Regions from separate parts of the Chromobacterium sphagni genome, predicted to be linked through region 2. Evidence: riboswitches for the same ligand, from Rfam matches in the RefSeq annotation. Region 2 holds a riboswitch; the other holds the start of a gene.
The links. Region 2 has a riboswitch for glycine ahead of gcvT (glycine cleavage system aminomethyltransferase GcvT). Riboswitches for the same ligand answer to the same signal wherever they lie in the genome.
Positions count from the first base shown of each region.

Region 1: it holds a riboswitch for glycine, as region 2 does, so the genes downstream of both, BI347_RS19925 (trimeric intracellular cation channel family protein) here and gcvT (glycine cleavage system aminomethyltransferase GcvT) in region 2, are expected to answer to the same signal.

Region 1 is NZ_MKCS01000003.1:203,598-215,537, forward strand. Features, by position in the region: gene BI347_RS19895 (substrate-binding periplasmic protein) at 1-466, shown strand, start outside; gene BI347_RS19900 (substrate-binding periplasmic protein) at 505-1,299, shown strand; gene BI347_RS19905 (FMN-dependent NADH-azoreductase) at 1,364-1,972, opposite strand; gene BI347_RS19910 (LysR substrate-binding domain-containing protein) at 2,081-3,022, shown strand; gene BI347_RS19915 (GNAT family N-acetyltransferase) at 3,066-3,605, shown strand; gene BI347_RS19920 (DUF3141 domain-containing protein) at 3,740-6,244, shown strand; glycine riboswitch at 6,316-6,402, shown strand; glycine riboswitch at 6,407-6,504, shown strand; gene BI347_RS19925 (trimeric intracellular cation channel family protein) at 6,659-7,273, shown strand; gene BI347_RS19930 (TIGR02117 family protein) at 7,329-8,090, shown strand; partial or broken gene BI347_RS23070 (IS5/IS1182 family transposase) at 8,295-8,540, opposite strand; gene BI347_RS19940 (response regulator transcription factor) at 8,853-9,560, shown strand; gene BI347_RS19945 (ATP-binding protein) at 9,557-11,923, shown strand; gene BI347_RS19950 (acyl carrier protein) at 11,920-11,940, opposite strand, start outside.
Region 2 is NZ_MKCS01000001.1:1,356,879-1,368,818, forward strand. Features, by position in the region: gene BI347_RS06515 (protein-glutamate methylesterase/protein-glutamine glutaminase) at 1-965, shown strand, start outside; gene cheD (chemoreceptor glutamine deamidase CheD) at 962-1,567, shown strand; gene BI347_RS06525 (hypothetical protein) at 1,627-1,890, shown strand; gene fdxA (ferredoxin FdxA) at 1,921-2,244, opposite strand; gene gluQRS (tRNA glutamyl-Q(34) synthetase GluQRS) at 2,338-3,234, shown strand; gene BI347_RS06540 (amino acid permease) at 3,536-4,867, shown strand; glycine riboswitch at 5,120-5,211, shown strand; glycine riboswitch at 5,226-5,324, shown strand; gene gcvT (glycine cleavage system aminomethyltransferase GcvT) at 5,366-6,454, shown strand; gene gcvH (glycine cleavage system protein GcvH) at 6,520-6,906, shown strand; gene gcvP (aminomethyl-transferring glycine dehydrogenase) at 7,056-9,908, shown strand; gene BI347_RS06560 (class I SAM-dependent methyltransferase) at 10,142-10,789, shown strand; gene BI347_RS06565 (putative bifunctional diguanylate cyclase/phosphodiesterase) at 11,046-11,940, shown strand, end outside.

The DNA of each region.
Region 1 (11,940 bases), on a different contig from region 2:
GCTGCTGTACCACGCCACCCAGGCGCGCACGCTGGCCGACCTCCGCGCGGATCCGGCTCTGCGCTGGGGCGCCATTCGAGGCTACCGCCACGGCCCGGCCCAGGACAAGCTGCTGGCCGACCTGGCCGCGCAGCACAAGGTGGTGATTGCCGAGGACGAAGACGATCTTTACAAGATGCTGAGCAGCGGCGTAGTCACCGCCGCCTTTGCCCAGCCGCTCAGCTACGGCCGCTGGCTGCGCGACCCTCTGGCCGCCCGGCAGATCACCATACTCGACCTGTTTCCCGAGGCCGACATGGTCGCCAGCGGCCTCGCGCTGAGCAAAAGCCGCTTCAGCCAGGAGGCGGCGGAGAAATGGCATCAGGAACTGGTGAAGATGTACCAGGACGGCAGCCTGTACGCCATCATGCAACGCTTCCTCAACGAAGGCGCCGCCAAGCAGATGATGCGGCTGCCCATTAATTGATCCGCCGGACCAGGCTGTCCGGCGCCACGGAGCGAAACATGAAATGGCTAGCAGGCTGCGCGTTGTTGCTGATGCTGCCCACCGCATGGGCCGCCCCCAACGCCGCATGCCCGCAAGGGCCGCTGGTCATCGCCTATTACGACTTCGGCGTGGCCTACCACAAAGGCAAGGGCTACGATCCGGAAATCATCCACGAGCTGGCGCGGCGGCTGAATTGCCCCATCCAGAACGAGAGCGACTACCCCCGCCCGCGGGTGCTGAAGCTGCTGGAAATCGGCCAGGCCGACATCGGCACCTCGACGCTGATCACGCCGGAACGCAAACGCTACCTGTGGCTGCTCACCTACCACCACAGCAAGAACATGGTGCTGCTGCATCGCGGCGTGCAGGCATCCTCGCTGCCCGAGCTGCTGCAGCTGCCCAATCTGCGCTGGGGCATGATACGCGGCTACCGCCACAGCCCGGCCCAGGATAAACTGCTGGAAGACTTGGTGCAGCAGCACAAAGTGGTGATGGCGGAAAACGAGGACGATCTGTACAAGATGGTGTGCAGCGGCGTAGTCACCGCCGCCTTCGGCCATCCGGTCAGCTACGACCCCTGGCTGCAAAGCCATCAGGCCAGCCAGCAGGTCACCGTGCACGACTTCTTTCCGGATACGGAAACCATCTCAGGCGGCCTCGCGCTGAGCAAGGCGCGCTTCAGCCAGGAGGCGGCCGCGCGCTGGAACGACGAAATCATCCGCATGTACCATGATGGCTCGTTGCGGGCGATCATGCGCCGCCACCTGAGCGAAACCAGCGTCGAGCATGCCCTCAGGCTGCCGCTGGACTAAGATCGGGCCGACATGGAAAAGCCCCGGACTTTTGCGGGGCTTTGGCGTTTTCCTCCAGCCGGAATCACAGCGCCAGCTTGGCGATGGCTTCCTTGGCCAGGTGGATCGAGGTGGCGCGCTTGTCCGGCCCCATGCCGATGGCTTCGGCGCGGACGATTTCCACATCGATCACGCCCAGGAAGCCCAGCACCTTCACCAGAAAGTCCTCCTGAAAATCCATCAAACTGCCCTGCTCGCCGCTGTGCACGCCGCCGCGGCCCGAAACCAGCACCACCTTCTTGTTCGGCACCAGGCCCACCGGGCCGTTTTCGCTGTATTTGAAGGTGCGGCCGGCTACCGCTACGCGGTCGATCCAGCTCTTCAGCTGCGAAGGAATGGAGAAGTTGTACATCGGTGCGCCGATTATCAGCACGTCGGCGGCGATGAATTCTTCGATCAACTGATCGTTCAGCGCGCTTTCGCTGCGCTGCGTCGCGGTCCAGTCCGCCTCGGCGACGAAGCGCGCGCCGACGATCTCGCCGGACAGGTGGGCAATGGGGTTGGCGGCGAGGTCACGGTAGGTGGTTTCAACATCGGCGTGGCGCTGGCGCAGCGTATTGGCGACGACGGCGGACAGCTCGCGGGTAACGGAATTGTCGGCCAGGATGCTGGAATCGAGATGGAGCAGTTTCATTTGGCAGTCTTTCAATGTCAGGGGGGAATGACTGCATGATAGGCAGGTGCAACAATTCCGAATAGACTACTAAAATTGGAAACATTGTTCTACCAGCGGGACAATAAAATGCAAGACTTGAACGACCTGTTGTATTTCGCCAAGGTGGTCGAGCACGGCGGCTTCATGGCCGCCGGCCGGGTGCTGGGCATTCCCAAATCGCGCTTGTCGCGGCGGGTGGCCGAACTGGAACACCGGCTGGGCGTGCGCCTGCTGCAGCGGACCACCCGCCGGCTGGCCCTGACCGAAATCGGCAGCCAGTACTATCAGCACTGCCAGGCAATGCTGGCGGAAGCCGAAGCCGCCAACGAGACCGTGCTGCAAAGCAGCGCCGAACCGCGCGGCCTGATCCGCGTCAGTTGCCCCGAGCTATTGTCCAAAACCATGCTGAGCGCGGCAGTGCCGCGTTTCCTGGCGCGTTACCCGCAGGTGCGCATTGCGCTGGACTCCACCAACCGCAGGGTGGACCTGATCGAGGAAGGCGTGGACGTGGCGATCCGGGTGCGCAATGTGATCGAGGACAGCGCCAGCCTGGTGGTGCGGCGGCTGGGTAAGAGCCGGGTGATCCTGGTCGCCAGCCCCTCCTTCATCGAACAGCATGGCGAACCGCAAACCCCGGAGCGGCTGGCCGCATTGCCGGCGCTGACCATGAGCCGGCCCGACAGCCGCGGCCAGTGGATGCTGCTGGACAATGTCGGCCAAAGCTACACCATACACATCGACACGCCCAGGCTGATGACCGACGACATGATCGTGCTGCTGGAGGCCGCCATCGCCGGACTGGGCATCACCGCTCTGCCGCGCAATGTCTGTCATCAGGCGCTGGCTGACGGCAAGCTGCGCCACATCCTGCCGCAATACGATTTTCCCTGGGGCATCCTGCACGCCGCCTTTCCCACCCGCCGCGGCCTGTCGCCGGCGGTGCGCGCCTTCATCGACTTCATCAGCCAGGAATTGATCAGCGAAGAGATTGCCGGCGACTGGGGGCGCAGCGACATTCGCCCGGCATGACAATTGCTTCACCCCCGGTTTCCCGCACCGGATGGTTGAAAACATGTTCACGCTGCGCCCGCTGGCCGAAACCGACTCCCTGGAACAACTGACCGCGCTGCTGCACCGCGCCTACGCTCAGCTGGCCTCAATGGGCCTGCGCTACACCGCGGTGGACCAGAGCGTGGCCGTGACCCGCCGCCGCATCGCCGGCGGCCACTGCCTGCTGGCATGGCGCGGGAATGCGCTGGCCGGCACCATCACGGTGCATCATCCGCTGCCGGCCTCGCCCTGCCCGCAATTCCGCCAGCCGGATGGCGCGGTGCTGATGCAGTTCGGCGTCGATCCCGTCTGGCAAGGCTGCGGCCTGGGCTCCCTGCTGATGGACGCCGCCGAAGCCTGGGCCCGCAGCCAGGGCTATCTGCGCATCCGCCTGGACACCGCCAAACCCGCGTCCCATCTGGTGGAGCGCTACGGCAAGCGCGGCTACCGCGTCGAGGCCCCGCTGCAATGGCCGGACAAAGCCTACGCCAGCGTGGTGATGGTCAAGGAACTGGAAACGGCCGCAGCGACTCGAACTCCTGTTTGCGCCGCAACAAATTGATGGCTGCGCGCCACAGACCAGGCTCAGACCATCCGCTTTTATTGCATTGCAGCATCAAGCGAGTACAGTGGCGTCCATGGCCTTGTCATCGGCCGCCACGCCTGTCTCCATCTTTTCCAAAGCAAGGGGTTGCAATGTGGTCAGCTACTGCAGTTCAAGGCGGGACTCCCCCGTTCGCACAACCGCTGTTTGATTACTGGCTGGACGCCTGCCAGCGCGGCATCCTGTACTGGGACGTGCTCTACCAGCGCGGCGCCACTTACCTGGAACACTGTGAGAGCGGCAAGCCGCCGGTGCTGGTGTTCGACCACAAGATCATCCAGGACGGGCGCGAACTGCCCGATCCGGCCAATTACGCGCTGGCGGCCATCGCGCCGCCGCCCAGTTGCCCGCCCACCAACCCGGCCCTGCGTCCCTTCGTGGTGATAGACCCGCGCGCCGGCCACGGCCCGGGCATAGGCGGCTTCAAAATGGACAGCGAAATCGGCATCGCGCTGCAACAAGGCCACCCCTGCTACTTCGTGATGTTCTTCCCACAGCCCGAGCCCGGCCAGACCATAGAAAGCGTCAGCAAGGCCGAAGGCGCCTTCCTCAAGCGTGTCAACGAGCTGCACCCCGACTCCGACGGCAAACCCTTCGTCATTGGCAACTGCCAGGGCGGCTGGGCGCTGGCGATGCTGGCCGCGGTGGCGCCGGAACTGGTGGGCCCCATCCTGCTGGCCGGATCGCCGCTGTCCTACTGGGCCGGCGTCCGCGGCAAAAATCCGATGCGCTACGCCGGCGGGCTGAACGGCGGCACCTGGACCGCGTCGCTGGCCGGCGATCTGGGCAACGGCCACTTCGACGGGGCCCACCTGGTCAACAACTTCGAAAAACTGGACCCGGCCAACACCCTGTGGAAGAAGTCTTACAACCTTTACTCCAAGGTGGATACCGAACCGCAACGCTATCTGGACTTCGAGCGCTGGTGGGGCGGCCATTACCTGCTCAACAAGGTAGAGATGGAGTGGATCGCCCAGAAACTGTTCGTCGGCAACGATCTGGTCCACGGCAAGATCGCCAGCCATGATGGCAAGGTGCGGGTGGACATGCGCAACATCCGCTCGCCCATCGTGGTGTTCGCCTCCTGGGGCGACAACATCACCCCGCCGCAACAGGCGCTGAACTGGATCGCCGACCTCTACGACAGCGTCGAGGACATCCGCGACAACGAACAGACCATCGTCTACGCACTGCACAGCAAGGTGGGACACCTGGGCATCTTCGTGTCCGCCGGCATCGCCAACAAGGAACACAGCGAATTCGCCAGCGCGCTGGACCTGATAGACGTGCTGGCCCCCGGCCTGTATGAAGCCATCATCGAAGACATCGCGCCGGACGCGCCCGGCCAGGAATACATAGAAGGTCGCTACATCATCCGCTTCGAAGCGCGCGACGTGCCCGACATCCTGGCACTGGACGACGGCCGCGACGACGAACGCGCCTTCGAGGTGGTGAAGCGGGTGTCGGAGATCAACCAGGGCGTGTACGACCGCTACCTCTCCCCCGCGCTGCGCGCCATCGGCAACGAAGCCAGCGCCCGCCTGCTGCGCGAGCTCCACCCGGCCCGGCTGGAACGCACGCTGATCTCTCCGAAGAATCCCTGGCTGTGGTGGCTGCCCGGCCTCGCCGCCCAAGTGCGCGAACAACGCCGGCCAGTGGCGGAAAGCAACCCGCTGTGGCAATGGCAGGAGCAGCTCTCCCATTTCATCGCCCAGTCGCTGGACCAATACCGCGACCTGCGCGATGCCACCCAGGAGCAACTGTTCCGCGCCGTCTACGAGTCGCCGCAGCTGGCTACCCTGGTCGGCGTGCGGCCAGCCAGCGAGCCGCGCAAGCACGTGCTGGCCTGGGAAAGCCGCGAGCTAGCGCGCCTGAAGCGCGAGGCGCTGGACCCCAGCTTTGAGCAGGGCACGCTGGCCGACGGCTTCGTCCGGCTGCTGCTGTACGTCAGCATCGGCATGGGCGTGGTGGATGAGCGGCCGTTCAACGCCATCCGCCGCGTGATGCGCGACGTGCGCCACGAATACCCGCTGACGCTGATGCAGCTCAAGGACATCGTCCGCCACCAGATATTCTTGGTGCGACTGGATGCGCCGCGCGCGCTGCAGGGCTTGACCCTGCTGCTACCTGACCCGCACCGCCGCCATCAGGCGTGGATGCTGGCGCGCGACCTGCTGTCATTGCGCGGCGCCATACCTCCGGAACATCAGGCACGGCTGGACGAAGTAGCGCAAGTGTTGCAGTTGGAAATCAACGGGCAAGCCAGGGCCGAACCGCCCGCCGCGCCTGCGATCCAGCTATTGCCCAAACCCGCTGCCGCCAAGCCATCGGCAAAACCCGCAACCACCTCCGCTCCAGCGGTCAAGCCCAAATCCGGCAAACCTGCCGCCACGCGTCAGACCGCGAAAACCGCGCCGGAAAACAGACCGACAGCCCAAGCCGCGGTGAAGTCGGAGGAAGCCAAGCCAGTTGTCGCGGCCAAGCCGGCCAGCGCGCGAAAAGCGCCGGCCAAGGCCAATGGCCAGGTGCCGGGAGAGGCCGCGCCGGCCAAAACCGGCAAGACAAGTCCCCGCGCCAAACCGCAAGCCAAATCCTGACCGAGCACAGCCGGGGCGCAAACGCGCCCCGGTGCTGCCGTTGACTATTCCAATAGCAAAAGCTAATATAGTGACTCTCTGCGGGAGAGAGGGGCCACGCCCCCGCCGAAGACGCAAGCTCCCATAATCGCTCAGGCAAGCCGTACCGCAGTGTTTCATTGATTCAAGCCGATTGGAGAGAGGCTGCCGCGAGCAGCCCACCGAAGGGGCAAGTGGCCAAAGGCCATGCAACTCTCAGGTAAAAGGACAAGGGGAGAGGCTGTTCCGTAGCCCGGAATCCACCCAGGAGTCTGCCTTGTCCCGCTCTTCATCCAGCGGCGCGCCCGACGTTTTCCGGCGCCCTGCACTCGTTCCGTTCCCGCTTCCCCGTCTGCCGGCCCCTCCGGCGCGCAACTGCCGCAATCGTGTGAAATCATGCTGACCCTGATCTATCTCATCGCCATCACCGCCGAAGCGATGACCGGCGCCCTGGCCGCCGGCCGCCGCAATATGGATATTTTTGGTGTGACCGTCATCGCCTTCCTCACAGCCCTCGGCGGTGGCACCGTGCGCGACATCGTGCTGGGCCGCTACCCGATAGGCTGGACCCAACATCCGGAATACGTGCTGCTGGTAGTGGCCGGCGGCATCGCCGCAGTGCTGGCCGCCCGCTTCATGCGCCACCTGAACCGGCTGTTTCTGGTGCTGGACGCATTGGGCCTGGTGGCCTTCACCATCATCGGCTGCGATGTGGCGCTAGGCATGCACTACCATCCGGTGATCGTGGTGATGGCTGGCATGATCACCGGCATCGCCGGCGGCATCCTGCGCGACGTGCTGTGCAACCGCGTGCCCATCGTGTTCCGCCGCGAGTTGTACGCCAGCGTGTCGCTGCTGGTGGCCATGCTCTATCTGGGCCTGAATCTGCTGAACGTGCCGCACGACTACAATATCGCCGCCAGCTTCGCTTTTGGCCTGGCCCTGCGCCTGACCGCGTTATGGCGCGAATGGCAGCTGCCGGTCTTCGCCTATAGGCACGACCACCATTGAGCCACCCGACACCCCGCCCCGCGGGGTGTTTTGTTATGGCGCGGATTGCGCTGCCTTGTCGCCACCGGGGAGGAGTGCGATCATCCGCCATCCATCTTCCCTTCGCGGAACCATGAGCCAAGAGCATCCACGCCCCGCAAGCCGCCTCCGATTCCTGGCACCTCTCGCTCTGACAGGCCTGTTGGCCATGCCTGCGGCCTACCTGCAGGCCGCGCTGGCGCTCGGCCTGCTGCCAGCCAACCGCGACTGGCAAGCGCCAGCTGCGGGCATCCCCATTTACCTGGACAGCAACGGCGTGCATACCGGCCTGGTGCTGCCTATGCGAAACAGCCAGATGGACTGGAGCGCGCGGTTTCCGCCGCGGCAGATTCTTCGCGCCGACCGCTTTGCGGCCTCTCCTTACATCGCCATAGGCTGGGGCAGCCGCACCTTCTTTCTGCAAACGCAGACCTGGGCCGACCTGACGCCAGGCAAAGCCCTGGCGGCGCTGGCTTCAGACGACAGCGTGCTACACGTGGAATATCAGCCCCAACCCAGCGAAAGCGCCAATACGCGCAAAATGCTGCTCACCCCGGGCCAATACGCAAAGCTGGTGGATTTCATTTCCCAAAGCATGCCCATCGACGCCGACGGAAAACCTTTGTGGCTCAAGGATTACCACTATGACGGCAATGACGCCTTTTATCAGGCCAACGGCAACTACAACCCATTGATGACCTGCAATCAATGGACGCGCAACGCGCTGAACGCCGCCGGCGTGCGCACGGCTTTATGGTCCCCTTTTGGTCAGGCTTTGCTCTGGCATGCGGGCAGCTAGAGCCTCCTCGGAGACCCACGACAGCGCCACACACCTGTCCTTTTATTTAGGTACAAAAACACTGTCAGACAATCGATTGCAACTCAAGCACTCCTTCCTTTCAAAATGACGGTTTCCGCTTAATAGCCAATCGATGCCCTCTATCCGAGGGGCTTTGTTGCATAACCCCGCCCAAGAACGTGCGTCTCCTTGTCCAGAGCGAATTCAGTTCATCGCTGCCACCGCCACGGTCTTCGGGCGGCCCAGAGCGGTAAAATGGTTCAAAAACGCCGCGCGCACTTGCAGTTCCGCCACCTGTCGATCAAAGGTGCGCGCCATCACTCGGCTACACGGTCGCTTGAAACCGTGCATCTTCGTTTCCGCCAGACTGCGGCGGTGATAGCCGCTCCAGCGTTTCCAGATTCGTCTCCCCAAGCGTTTGCACGCCGCGATCGCGGCGTTGCGCACCTCGCTGCCGGTGATTTTCGACTTCGACGGCTTGGCATTGCCAACAAACCATGCCCCAACATGAAACAAAAAGCCATTGGCATTTGATTAAAAATAAATAAAAATCAAATGCATAAAATGCTCGAAGCTCCTCCAGCATCCTGTGGTTTCGCGGCCGCGCCGAGTAGAATCGACTGAGGGGAAAGCGCTAGCCGCGCACTCGCCATGACAAAAACAGCCATGCCGCGCTTTCACTCGGCAGCATGCATAATCAACAATGGAACGGCAGGGCCGGCCATGCCGGCCCCTGCGGCGAGCATCCGTGGGGAAAAAAACATGTCCAATAGCAAATCTGTCACAGGCCAGTCCCTCCATCCCATCCGCATCGCACTGCTGGACGATCATCTGATGATCCTGCATGGCCTGGCCAGCCATCTGGCTGGCGTGCCAGATCTGCAGATTACCGGCAGTTTCACGGCCAGCAGCCAGTTGATCCAAGCCCTGGCCAACGAGCAAGGAGACCGCGCCGATGTAGTGGTGATTGATTACACGCTGCGCCCCGACGACATCGATGGCATCAATCTGATCCGGGCGCTGCGGATACGCTTTCCACCGCTGCGCCTTCTGGTGATGTCCGCTTATTACACTCCCGCCACCGTCGCGTTGGCCTTGCGCGGCGGCGCCCATGGCTTCATCGGCAAGGAGCAGGGACTGGACGAGTTGGTGGCAGCCATCCGCGCGCTGGCCGCAGGCCGCGACTACCTCAGCGCGGAGATGTCGCAAGCGCTGCAGGCCAGACAGGACAAACCGGAACCTCCGCCGCACGGCCCCAGTCCCACCTTGCTCGACCATCCCGACCTGTCGCCGCGCGAACGCGAAGTGTTGCGCTGCTGTCTGCACGGCTTGTCGGTGAGCGACATCGCGGCCAAGTTCTCGCGCAGCATCAAGACCATCAGCAACCAGAAGCAGTCGGCGCTGAAAAAACTCGGCCTGCGGCGCGACAACGAACTGTTCCAACTGCAACACCGGCTGGAGGACAAATGAAGCCGGCATCGAGGCTGCGCAACGGAGGCCCGCTCCTGGCGGCCCTGCTGGCCCTGGTCCTGCTGCTCGGTCACAGCCAGAGCATGGCCAGCACCTTCAATGCGCCGGAACGCGCCTGGCTGTCCCGCCAGCCAGTGGTGCGCTACGCGATAGACCCGCACGGCTGGCCGATCGAATACCTTGAGCAAGACGAGCACAAGGGCCTGACCCAGGAGTATCTGCAGCGGATAGCAGACATCAGCGGCATCCGCTTCCAATTGGTGCCGGTGCAAAACCGCTTCCAGGCGATGACGATGATGCTGCAAGGCCGGTTGGACCTGCTCACCGCCACCTCGCCCAAGCTGATTCCTGCGCCGTTCAATCAGCAGATGCTGTTTACCGACCCCTATTTTTCCGGCAGCACCCTGCTGGTCACCCGGGCGGACAAGCCCATCGTATTCGATCCCGCCAAACTTAACGGCAAGACTGTCGCGGTTGAGCAAGGCGATCCCTACGAGTACTTCCTGCGTCAGTACTATCCCGACATACATATCGTGCCGGCCGCCACGCCGCTGGCGGCGCTGGACGCGGTAGCGGAAAACCGCGCCTATGCCGCAGTCGGCCTGGACGCCACCTTGCAGGCAGTAATCCAGCGCCGCTATTACGGCACGCTGCATATCGCCGGCAGCGTCAGCGAGATGCCGCGTCTGGTGTCGATGGCGGTCAACCTGCGCCAACCGATGCTGCGCGACATCATCAACAAATCGCTGGCGCAACTCACCGCTGAAGACACCGACGCCATCCTCTACACCTGGCTGCGGACCACAGACTACGGCATGCCGTCATGGCGCTCCATCGCCCGTTATTACGCTTTCGAGCTCACCGCGCTGGGCATCGGCCTGCTGGCACTGGTGCTGCTGGCGCAGCGCGCGCGAGCCGCCCAGCGGGCGGCTCAACGCAGCGAGGCGGAAAAATCGCTATTCCTGGCGATGATGAGCCACGAAATCCGCACGCCGATGAATGCCATCCTGGCCTCGGTGGAGCTGCTGCGCCGCGCCGCGCTGCCGCCGCGCGAACAAGAGCTGGCGGCGCTGGCCAACGCCTCGGCGGTCAATCTGTTGGAATTGCTGGACAATGTGCTGGACATATCGAAGCTGGACGCCCAGCGGCTGGCTCTGGAGCCGGTGCCCACAGACATGGAGGCCCTGGCCGCCGGCGTGGCGGCCATCTACCGGACCTGCGCGGAAAAAAAGGGCTTGCGGCTGAACGTGCAACTGGCGGGACTGGACAACCATCAAGTCATGCTGGACCCGGTGCGGATAAGGCAAATCCTCAGCAATCTGCTGAGCAATGCAGTGAAATTCACCCATCAGGGCGAGGTGCTGCTGCGGGTGGATCTGCAGCTGGCCGACCAGGAAAACGGCGTTCTTCTGATCACGGTGCAAGATACCGGCATCGGCATTGCGCCGGAGCAGCAAAGCCGGCTGTTCTCGGCCTTCTCCCAGGCGGACGACACCACTCGCCGCTATGGCGGCTCCGGTCTGGGGCTGGCCATTTGCCGCCAACTAGTGGAACTGATGGCCGGCAGCATTGCGCTGTCCAGCCTGCCGGGCCTCGGCACAACCATGACCCTGCGGCTGCCGGTGCGCAGTGTGCCGCCTCAGGCAAGCCATATCGAGGGCGAATCCTCCGTAGGGCCATCGCGGCCGGAACCTGGGCATGCGCCGATCCTGGTGGTGGAAGACCAGCCGGCCAACCGCTTCGTCATTGCCCAGCAGCTGCAAGAACTGGGCTACCTTGCCGTGATGGCGGAGGACGCCGCCGCTGCGCTGGCGCTGCTGGACCAGGGGCAGTGCTTCTCCATGGTGCTGCTGGATTGCAATCTGCCCGGCGTCAACGGCTACGAGCTGGCGCAACGGCTGCGTCGCCATCCGGCGCTGCAATTGCAGCCCCACCTGCCCATCGTGGCCATTTCCGCCACGACCGGCATCGAGCACCAGCAACGCTGCCTGGACAGCGGCATGGACAGCTGTTTGTCCAAGCCTTTGCGGCTGGAGCAATTGGAGCAGATCCTGACGCTATGGCTGGACCACCGGCCCGCCAAACCCAGCGAACCTGCCGCGCCACCGCCGGCCAACCAACTGGAGCAGGTGTTCCGCTCCAGTTGCGCCGACGACGCCAGCCAGTTGGAACAAGCCCTGCGCGAGCGCGACTGGCAACTGGCCATCCACCACGCCCACCGCCTGCGCGGCGCCGCGCTGGCGGCAGGCCGCGAGGAACTGGCCGCCGCCGCCCGCCGCTTCGAGTCCCTGCTGCGCCGGCCGCCGCCGCCGGACCACGACCTGCAAGCTCTCCGGGACGCGCTGCGTCGCGCGCTGGACTAAGCGGCCGCCGCCAGTTG
Region 2 (11,940 bases):
CCGACCCCATCATCGCCCGCGAACGGATACGCGAGACCAATCCGGACGTGGTGACGCTGGACGTGGAGATGCCGCGCATGGATGGGCTGGAGTTCCTGCGCCGCCTGATGCGGCTGAAGCCGACGCCGGTGCTGATGATCTCGTCGCTGACGGAGTCGGGTTCGGAAACCACCCTGATCGCCTTGGAGCTGGGCGCGGTGGATTTCGTGCACAAGCCTTCCGAGGATGTGTCGCGCCGGATGCAGGAGTACGCCGAGGAAATCCGCGAGAAGCTGCGGGTGGTGGCCGGCGCCCGGCTGCGGCAGCCGATGCGCTTCAAGCAGCCCCCGCCGCCGCCGGCGCCGGCACGCAGCGGCCCGCTCCTGTTCCGGCAGAACGCCGTGATCTTCGTCGGCGCCTCCACCGGCGGCACCGAGGCGATCAAGGACTTCCTGATGGGTATGCCGGCCAATTGCCCGCCGATATTGATCGTCCAGCATATGCCGGAGCACTTCACCTTCACGTTTGCCGCCAGGCTCAACAATCTGTGTCCGATGCAGGTGAAGGAGGCGCAGGACGGCGAGCAGGTGAGGAGCGGCATGGCGTATATCGCGCCGGGAAACTGGCACATGCGGGTGTGTCCGGGCGGACCGACCGGCTACCAGATCGCGCTGGATCAGGGGGATCAGGTCAATCGCCATCGTCCGGCGGTGGACCCACTGTTCGATTCGGCCGCGCAGCATCTGCGCAAGAGCGCGATCGGCGTGATTCTCACCGGCATGGGCCGGGACGGCGCCGACGGCATGCTGCGGATGCGCAATGCCGGCGCCGTCACATTTGGCCAGGACGAGGCCAGCTGCGTGGTATACGGCATGCCCAGGGAGGCCTTCAAGGCCGGCGGGGTGATGCACGTCTACCCGTTGGGCCAATTGGCGTCCAGGGTCGTCGAGTGCCTGCAAAATCATGCCGAAAGGGCAAGTACATGAATCATGCCGACGCGATGAACGGCCATCAGTACTACGACAAGCATTTCCAGATCATGGCGGTAAAGGTGTTCCCGGGCGAGTTTCATGCCACCAATCAGCCTAGGATGCTGGTGACGCTGCTGGGCTCCTGCGTGGCGGTGTGCCTGAGCGACCGCACGTCTGGCGTATGCGGCATGAACCACTTCCTGTTGCCCGAAGGCTCGCTGGATCTGGGCGCGGGCACGTCCGCCGCGCGTTTCGGCGTCAACGCGATGGAGCTGTTGATCACCGACATGCAGAAGCTGGGAGCGATGCGGCACCGGCTGGAGGCCAAGATATTCGGCGCCGGCAACGTGCTGGAGGGCATGACCGTGGTGAATGTGGGCGAGCGCAATACCAACTTTATCCGCGGCTATCTGGCCAACGAGCAGATTCCGGTGCTGGCAGAGGACCTGCTGGGCGAATGCGCGCGCAAGGTGTATTTTTTCACCCATACCGGCAAGGTGCTGATCAAGAAGCTCAAGCGCAGCAGTTTGGCGATCAAGGCCGAGCAGCCATACCGCGGCCGCATCCTGGAGCAGAACGAAGGGGCGAAGACCGGCGATATCGATCTGTTCATTTGACGATGCGAGCGAATGGCGAGGATCTTGGGGTGGGCGGACGCTTCGATTGGCCAAGGCGGATGGGCGGGTGGCTGGCAGCCGGCTGCCTGGGCGGATGCGCCTTGCACGGCATCGCCTTTGTCGCGCCGGGAGAGACGGTGAAACCATGGTCTTTTTCTAGCGCGGGCATCACATACCAGTACATGCATGTGTACGACGGCGAGCTGCCTTACGCCGCCGGGTTGGCGGATGGCTATTGCGGCGGCTTGGGCAGGCGCGCGGTTCTGGCGCGGGTGGGGAAGCAGGCCGCGGATCGTAGTCTGGCGATATTCAAATGCCAATAGTTCCGCGATGCGCGAGGGAGCCGGCCGTTGTCACTTTTCCAGGTGTTGCAACTTGCCGGACACCTGGGCCCAATCGGCGTGGTCGGCCGGCGGATCTGCCCGCTGGGTGATGGTCGGCCAGCCTTTGGCCAGTTCGGCATTGAGCTGGATGAAACCTTCCTGGCCCTGGGGCACATCGTCCTCCGCGTAGATGGCGTTCACCGGGCACTCCGCCACGCACAGCGAGCAATCTATGCATTCGTCGGGGTCTATCGCCAGGAAGTTGGGACCCTCGTGGAAGCAGTCCACCGGACACACTTCCACGCAGTCGGTGTATTTGCATTTGATACAGGCATCGGTTACAACGTACGCCATTCGTGTACCCTCATTAAAGCGGAATCGTGAATCGGGATAGTTGTATTTTAGCGATAATTTGTCCCGTTGTAGATTTCGGCCTGCCTAATCAAGATGTCTAAGTCATTATACCGGGGCCGTTTCGCCCCCAGCCCGACCGGCCTGTTGCATGCCGGGTCTCTTTGCACCGCAGTCGGCAGCTATCTGGAAGCGCGCAGCCGCGGCGGCGAGTGGCTGCTGAGGATGGAGGACCTGGACCCGCCGCGCGAGGTGGCTGGCGCGGCGGACGATATCCTGCGCACGCTGGAGGCCTTCGGTTTTGAATGGGACGGCAAAGTGGTTTACCAGAGCCGACGCCACCACCTTTACCGCGCCGCGCTGCAGCAATTGATTGCCAGCGGCCACGCCTATGTCTGCTGCTGCACCCGCAAGGAAATCGCCGCCCGCGCCCAGCGCGGGTTGGATGGCTACGTCTATCCCGGCACTTGTCGCCGCGGCTGCCCGGACGGGCGGGAGGGCAGGGCCTGGCGTTTGCGGACGCGGGATGGGGACCGGGTGGTGATGGACCGCCTGCAGGGCGAAAGCCGGCAGAATCTGGCGCGGGATATCGGCGATTTCGTCCTGCTGCGCGCCGATGGATTCTGGGCCTACCAGCTGGCGGTCGTGGTGGATGACGCCGATCAGGGCATCAACGACATCGTGCGCGGCGCCGATCTCCTGGTGTCCACGCCGCGCCAGCTGCAGGTGTACGACAGCCTGGGGCTGGCGCCGCCTGACTATTGCCATCTGCCGATGCTGACCAATGCCGCCGGAGAGAAGCTGTCCAAACAGACGCTGGCGCCGGCGATATGCGTGGACGACGCCGCCCGCCAGCTGCGCGCCGCGCTGACCTTGCTGGGCCACCCGCCGCCGCCGGAGTGCGGCAGTCTGGGTGAGCTGTGGCGCTGGGCTATCGCCAGCTGGTCCCTGAGCAGGGTGCCGCGCGGCCCGCTGGTCTTGTCCGACATATAAGGCCTTTCTTATTCTTTTGACATAAGCATTTGTCGCGGCACGATTTTTTTGTAAAAAAATCGGCAATGCGACATGTTTTTACGTCAAAACTGTGTTTTAATGCGCCCTTTTTTTCCGGCGCGGCGGTTGGCGCCCAGGCCGGCCGATGTCGAGAGATCGGCCAAGCAGCCAGGGCTGGGCTATCTTGAAGCCTGCAAGACAAGCCAGCCTAAGCCGTCGTTTTCCCCAATCATCCGCATGTTTGCGCCCGACTCTCGCGAGTCCGGCGCGGGATGCTTTCCGCCTCAACGGAGAATCTGGTTTGAGCGAAAACAGTTCCATCCAAAAGAAAGGCTCGCTCGGGGTCTGGATGTGCACCGCCTTGGTGGTGGGCAATATGATAGGTTCCGGCGTGTTCCTGCTGCCGGCGTCGCTGGCGCCGTTCGGCGGCATATCCATGCTGGGCTGGCTGCTGACTTCGTGCGGCGCGATCTGCCTGGCGCTGGTGTTCGCCCGCCTGTCGGCGATGCTGCCGCGCGAAGGCGGGCCGTATGCCTATATACATGCCGGTTTCGGCGACTTCGCCGGCTTCTGGATCGCCTGGGGCTACTGGATTGCGCTGTGGGCCGGAAATGCGGCGCTGGCGGTGGCCGCCACCAGCTATATGCAAGTGTTTTTCCCCATCCTGGGACACAGCGAGCCTTTGGCGGGAGCCTTCGCCATCAGCCTGATCTGGATCGTCACCTGGATCAACAGCCGCGGCGCGCGCAGCTCCGGGATGGTGGCGGTGGTGACCACGCTGCTCAAGCTGCTGCCGCTGGCGGCGGTGACCTTCATCGGCTTTTTCCATTTGAACGCGGATAATCTGGTGTTCAACCCGCATCACAAGCCTTTGATGTCGTCGTTGTCCGCGACCATGGCGCTGACGCTGTGGGCCTTCCTTGGCCTGGAGTCGGCCTCTGTGCCGGCCGGAGACGTGGTGGAGCCGGCCAAAACCATCCCGCGCGCCACCGTGATAGGCACGCTGCTGGCCACCCTGCTGTACATCCTGTCCACCGTGTCGCTGATGGGTCTGATGCCGGCCGACGTGCTGGCGGCTTCGCAGGCGCCGTTCGCCGACGCCGCCCGGCTGATGTGGGGCGATTGGGGCTATTGGGCGGTCGGTTTCGGCGCGGTGGTGTCCTGCTTCGGCGCGCTCAACGGCTGGAGCCTGATGCAGGCGCATGTGCCGGCGGCGGCGGCCAAGGACAAGCTGTTCCCCAGCCGTTTCGCGCGGCGCAACGCCGCGGGCGTGCCTATTTTCGGCCTAGTGCTGTCCAGCACCCTGGTGACCATTCTGATGGCCATCAAGTATGCCGGCGGCGACAGCGGCGTGAAAATCTTCGAATTCATCATCCTGCTGGCCACCGCCGCCACGCTGCTGCCATACGCCTTCTGCTCGATGGCGCTGATTGCCATCATGCTGATGCGCGGCAAGGCGTTTTCCAAGCGGGACTTTGTGGCGCCGGGCTTTTTCGCCGGGATAGGCTTTGTCTACTCGCTGTGGGCCTTGTACGGCTCCGGCGCGGATACCGTGATGTGGGGCATGCTGCTGTTGCTGCTGGGTCTGCCGGTGTATGTCTGGCAGCTGAAGGAGCGGCACGCCGCAGCCTGACGGCGCGATGGCTCACCGTAAAAGCGCAGCGTTCAGCGCTGCGCTTTTTTCATGGCAGGCCGCCGGCAGGTCCATAAGCATCTTGGCAGCGGCTGTTAGCGGATAGGCTGGTTTGACCGGTGAAATTTTCGCATCCGAATGGCAATTATTATTATTTTTGTAATATTCTTTTCTTATAAGAACAGAAAAACAAACTGTTTTACTTCGAAATAAACTCGGCTTGCCAAGCCGCCGCGACTGCTACCATAATCGCCGGGTCATACAGGAGAGAGCGGTCCTTGCGATCGCCGCCGAAGGCGCAAGTGCACCCGCAATCGCTCAGGCAAAAGGACTGTATCATCGGGCTGGCGGCTGCCGGCTTGCAGAATCTGGAGAGCGGCGTCCCCGTGGCGCCCACCGAAGGGGCTAACGGCTGATCCAGCCGGAAAATCTCAGGTGCAGGGACAGAGGGGTGTGGTTGATAGAGGAAACACACACCTGCAAGAGGACCACCGCACCATGACGGCCCCGAAACGTACCCCGCTGTTCGACGCCCACGTCGCCGCCGGCGCGAAGATGGTTGACTTCGCCGGTTGGGAAATGCCCATCCATTACGGTTCCCAGCTCAAGGAACACGAAATCGTCCGCAGCGACGCCGGCATGTTCGACGTCTCCCACATGACGGTGATAGACGTCACCGGCTCCGACGCCAAATCCTGGTTGCAAAAACTGATCGCCAACGACGTCGCCAAGCTCGGTTTCGAGGGCAAGGCGCTGTATTCCGGCATGCTCACGCCGGAAGGCACCGTCGTCGACGACCTGATCGTCTACCTCACTTCCTACGGCTACCGCATGGTGGTCAACGCCGGCACCACTGAAAAAGACTTGGCCTGGATGGACGCGCAGAAGGCCGGCTTCGACGTGGCGCTCAAGGTGCGCCGCGACCTCGCCATGCTGGCGGTGCAGGGTCCGGAGGCCATAGACAAGGTTTGCAGGATCAAGCCGGAACTGGCCGACGCCATCCGCGCGCTGAAAGTGTTCCAGGGCCTGCCGCAGGATGAATGGTTCTACGCCCGCACCGGCTATACCGGCGAGGACGGTCTGGAAATCATGGTCCCCGCCGATCAGGCCATCGCCTTCTTCAATCAGTTGCAAGCCGTTGACGTCGCGCCGATCGGTCTGGGCGCGCGCGACACGCTGCGCCTGGAGGCCGGCATGAACCTGTACGGCCACGACATGGACGAAACCGTATCGCCGCTGGAGGCCGGCATGGGTTGGACCATCGCCTGGGAGCCTAAGGAGCGCAAGTTCAACGGACGCGAGGCGCTGGAAGCGCAAAAGGCCAAGGGCGTGGCGATGAAGCAGGTGGGCCTGGTGCTCGAAGGCCGCGGCGTTTTGCGCGAAGGCCTGAAGGTGGTGGTGGAGGGCGTCGGCGAAGGCGTCATCACCAGCGGCACCTTCTCGCCCACGCTGAAGCACTCCATCGCGATCGCTCGGGTGCCCGCCGCCACCGGCGCCGCCGCCCAGGTGGATCTGCGCGGCACGCTGACCGATGTGCGCGTGGTGAAGATGCCCTTCGTGCGCAACGGCAAGAAAGTATTCGAATAATAGGGCGGCGTCCAAACGACGACCGCCATGACCATTGATCTGATCTTAAGCTGGAGAACTTCAAGATGAGCAACATCCCCGCCGAACTGAAATACGTCGAAAGCCACGAGTGGCTGCGCCTGGAAGCCGACGGCTCCGTAACCGTGGGCATCACCGAGCACGCGCAGGAGCTGCTGGGCGACATCGTTTTCGTAGAGCTGCCCAAGGTGGGCGCGCAACTGGCCCGCGATGAGCAGGCCGGGGTGGTTGAGTCGGTGAAGGCCGCGTCCGACGTGTACTGTCCGATCGCAGGCGAAATCCTGGCGGTGAACGAAGAGCTGGAAGGCGCGCCGGACCTGGCCAACAGCGAGCCTTACGGCGCCGGCTGGTTCTTCAAGCTCAAACCGGCCAATCCGGCCGATCTGGACGGCCTGATGGACGCAGCCGCCTACGCCAAGGAAATCGGCGCCTGATCGCTGAACCCGCCCTGCAGTCGCGAGACTCAGGGCGTTTTTTTTGGCCGCGAACCGTAAACGGCATGAACATCGATGGGCGAGCGCTGGCAGTTCTCGCCGACATCTGGGCATGGCGGGTTTCGCGGCAGCAATGGAAGGTCTTGAACATGTCGCTCTCCGAACTCTTCAATCGCAACGAATTCATCGCCCGCCACATCGGACCGTCCGACGACGAGCGCCAACAGATGCTGGCGGCCATCGGCGCGGCGTCCATCGACGCGCTGGTCGGCGAAACGCTGCCGGCCGACATCCGGCTGAACCGCGCGCTGGACCTGCCGCCGTCGCAGCCGGAGGCCGAGGCGCTGGCCGCGCTCAAGGCAGTTGCCGCCAAGAACGTGGTCAATAAATCCTTTATCGGTCTGGGCTACTACCCGGTGAAGACGCCGGCCGTCATCCTGCGCAATGTGCTGGAAAACCCCGGCTGGTATACCGCCTATACCCCGTACCAGGCCGAGATCGCCCAGGGCCGGCTGGAGGCGCTGCTCAATTTCCAGCAGATGGTGATAGACCTCAGCGGTCTGGAAATGGCCAACGCGTCCTTGCTGGACGAGGCCACCGCCGCCGCCGAGGCGATGGCGATGGCCGGCCGCGTGTCCAAGTCCAAGTCGCGCCGCTTCTTCGTCGACAGCCGCGTGCTGCCGCAAACCTATGATGTGATGTCCACCCGGGCCAAGTACTTCGGCTTCGAGCTGGTGCAGGGCCATCCGGAAGAAGCCGGCAACGGCGACTACTTCGGCGCGCTGTTCCAGTATCCGGGCGAGGCCGGCGACCTGATCGACCTCACCCCGCATATCGCGGCGGTCAAGGCCAAGGGCGGCATCGCCGCGGTGGCGGCTGACGTGATGGCGCTGGTGGCGCTGAAGTCTCCGGGCGAGATGGGCGCCGACATCGCGCTGGGCAATACCCAGCGCTTCGGCGTGCCTATGGGCTTCGGCGGCCCGCACGCCGCCTATTTCGCTTTCAAGGACGAGATGAAGCGCTCGGCGCCGGGCCGCATCATCGGAGTGTCGGTCGACGCCAAGGGCAAGACCGCGCTGCGGATGGCGCTGCAGACCCGCGAACAGCACATCCGCCGCGAGAAGGCCAATTCCAATATCTGCACCAGCCAGGTGTTGCTGGCCAATATGGCCAGCATGTATGCGGTGTATCACGGCGCGGAGGGCGTCAAGCGCATCGCCGCCCGCATTCACCGGCTGGCCGCCATTTTCGCCCACGCGGTGCGGGCCGCCGGCGGCAAGCTGGTGTTCGACCGCTTCTTCGACACGGTGCAGGTGGAGGCCGTCAAGGCCGACGCCATCTATGCCGCCGCCTTGGCCGCAGGCTACAACCTGCGTCGCGCCGGCAAGAATGTGCTGGGCGTGGCCTTCCATGAAGCCGCCAGCGAGGCGGACCTCGTCAAGCTGATCGAGCTGTTCACAGGCCAGAGCGCCGACATCGCCCAGCTTGACGCCGCCGCTCAGGACGCGATCCCGGCGGCGCTCAAGCGCGAGTCCGCGATCCTGACGCACCCGGTGTTCAATGTTCACCATAGCGAGCACGAGATGCTGCGCTATATGAAAAAGCTGGAAAACCGCGACCTGGCGATGAACCACTCGATGATCAGCTTGGGCAGCTGCACCATGAAGCTGAACGCCACCAGCGAGATGATTCCCGTCACCTGGCCGGAATTCGCCAATATGCACCCGTTCGCGCCGCGCGAGCAGACTGTGGGCTATCTGGAGATGATCGCCGGCCTGGAGACGCAGTTGCGCGCCATCACCGGCTTCGACATCATCTCGATGCAGCCCAACTCCGGCGCTCAGGGCGAGTACGCCGGCCTGTTGGCCATCAGCCGCTACCATGAGTCGCGCGGCGAGGCCCACCGCAACATCTGCCTGATTCCGCGCTCGGCCCACGGCACCAATCCGGCCACCGCGCAGATGATGAACATGCAGGTGGTGGTGGTGGACTGCGACGAGGCCGGCAATGTGGACGTGGCCGATCTCAAGGCGCGCGCCGAGCAGCATTCGGCCAATCTGGCGGCGCTGATGATCACCTATCCGTCCACCCACGGCGTGTTCGAGCAAGGCATCAAGCAGATCTGCGAGATCGTGCACCGCCACGGCGGCCAGGTGTACATGGACGGCGCCAACCTCAACGCCCAGGTGGGGCTGACCCGTCCGGCCGACATCGGTGCCGACGTGTCGCACATGAACCTGCACAAGACCTTCTGCATTCCGCACGGCGGCGGCGGCCCGGGCATGGGGCCGATAGGCCTGAAGGCGCATCTGGCGCCCTTCATCGCCAACCACGTGGTGACGCCGGTGCCGGGCGCCGAAGCCGGCCAGAGCGCGGTGTCCGCCGCGCCGTTCGGTTCCGCCTCCATCCTGCCCATCTCCTATATGTACATCGCGATGATGGGCGCGGAAGGCATGAAGCAGGCCACCGAGAATGCGCTGTTGTCAGCCAACTACTTGGCCACCCGTCTGGGCGAGCACTTCCCGGTGCTGTACACCGGCGCCAACGGCCGCGTCGCGCACGAGTGCATCATCGACCTGCGCCCGCTCAAGGCCGCCAGCGGCGTCACCGAGGTGGATGTGGCCAAGCGGCTGATGGACTACGGCTTCCACGCCCCCACCATGAGCTTCCCGGTGCCGGGCACGCTGATGATAGAGCCCACCGAGTCCGAGCCCAAAGCCGAGCTGGACCGCTTCGTCGCGGCGATGGCGGCCATCCGCCAGGAGATCGACCAGGTGCAGAGCGGCGCATGGCCGGCGGACAACAACCCGCTGGTAAACGCGCCGCACAGCAAGGCCGATATCGCGGGCGACTGGGACCGCCCGTACAGCCGCGAGCAAGGCTTGTTCCCGCTGCCATATGTACTGGAAAACAAGTTCTGGCCGAGCGTGAACCGCATCGACGACGTCTACGGCGACCGCAACCTGGTGTGCAGCTGCCCGAGCACCGACAGCTACGAATAAACCCGTTGCCCTAGGGCAACAGTTGAAAAGCGCCGCCCCGCAAGGCTTTCCGCCTGCGGGGCGGTTTCTTTTGCCGCCGGACAGGGGAGGGGGCTGCTAATTCTACTTAGTAAGAATATCTAAGCTGACACTATGTCCTATGCTGATTACTAAGCCATATAAGTGGTGGTACTTAGTCCGAATGATATGGAATGAGTGCCGGTTTTGTAAGCAAGAGCGAGTAGGGGCAGGAAATGGGTGCTGCTGATTTTGATGGCGTTTATCGCAATAATGGGTCGTTGTATGGAGACAAGCCGTCTCCCTTTCTGGTGCATTATCTGGAGAAGTACGCTGTAGAAGGACGTGGAACGGGGTTGGATCTGGGATGCGGGCAGGGGCGCAATGCCCTGTATTTGGCAAGCTGCGGGTTTGCGATGCATGGCGTCGACGCCTCGTCCGTGGCGGTTGCCCGCCTGGCGAGCCTGGCGGACGAGCGGCATCTGGATGTCAAAGGCAGGGTGGCCGACCTGTCCGCGGTGTCGATTGAGCCGCAACGCTATCACCTCATTGTGGCCAATACCTCGCTCGATCATCTGGACGAGGCGTCGGGGGCGCGGCTGGCGGTGGCGATGATGGCGGGTCTGGCGCCGGGGGGATACCTGTTCGTGTCGGTGTTCATGGTCAATGATCCGGGGTGCGCGGTGCATGGCGGGCAGGCTAGCGAGACCGCCGCCTACGTTCGGCACTATTACCGGCCGGACGAGTTGCGCCAGCAGTTCTCCGCGCTGGCGGTGCTGGCTTATCAGGAGGAGTATGCGCTGGATATCGGCCATGGCCAGCCGCACTATCACGGCATTGCCAGACTGTTTGCGCGCAAGGCGGCTGATTTGCAAGCCAACTGAGCCTGCCGCGGCAGTAAAAGGCAGAACGCGCCGCGTTCTGCTTTTTTTATTTCCGCGCGCAATCGCCGGCGCAAAGGAAACCCTGCGGTTCATAAACGAACGGGCGGAACCGTTGCCGGCCGATGGGCGCGGGCAAGGGCGCCGGCGCTAGAAAAGAGCGGGCGACGACCGTTTGCTTGCTACAATACCCGGCGCCGGCAGTGGCAGCTTTGGCTATTTTCTGATGAATAAATAAAAGGTTAACGGCGATATGCCGATGAAGAATCCAATCTCCTGGCAGGGGGGCAATCTGTCGATGCTGGAGGCCTTGAGCCTGCCGGTGTGGGTTTTCGATATTGATCAAAAATACGTGTTCTGGGCCAATCCGGCCGCGCTGCGGGTGTGGGGCGCGCATAGTCTGGAGGAACTGCAGCAGCGCGACATGTCGCTGGACATGTCGGTATCGGTGGCGCAGCGGCTTTGCCAGTATCAGCAGGACTTCGAGCGCGAAGACGCCAGCTTCGTCGAAAGCTGGACCCTGTATCCCAACGGCCTGCCTTGCGTGCTGAAAGTGGCGTTCCGCGGCATCCGGGTAGACGGGCGAATGATGATGTTCTGCGAGGCGCAGAATCATCTCACCGCCGATCCGGCCAGCTTGCGCAGCGCCGAGGCGCTGATGCACACCTCGGTGCTGATCACCCTGTACGACGCGGCCGGAAGGGCGCTGTACCGCAATCCATCGGCGCGCGCCCAGGTGGCGCACGCCAGCGAGGCCTGGCGCCAGCATTTCATCCACGACGGCGACTGGCAGGCGCTGCAGCAGGGCGTGGCGGCCAGCGGCGAGGCCAGGCGATCGGCCCAGGTGTGCACGCGGCTGGGTACGCGCTGGCACGAGATCGCGGTGCGGGCTTGCCGCGACGCGGTGTCCGGGCAGGACGCGCTGCTGGTCAGCGAGGTGGACATCACCGATCTGAAGCACGCTGAGGGGCGCGCCAATTTCCTGGCCAATCACGACATGCTGACCGGCCTGCCCAACCGCAATGGCATCCGCAGCGATTTCCTGCCTTATTTGCAGCAGGCGCTGCGCGACGGGCGCCAGGTGGCCTTGATGTTCATCGACCTGGACCGTTTCAAGAACGTCAACGACTCGTTGGGGCACGCCAGCGGCGATG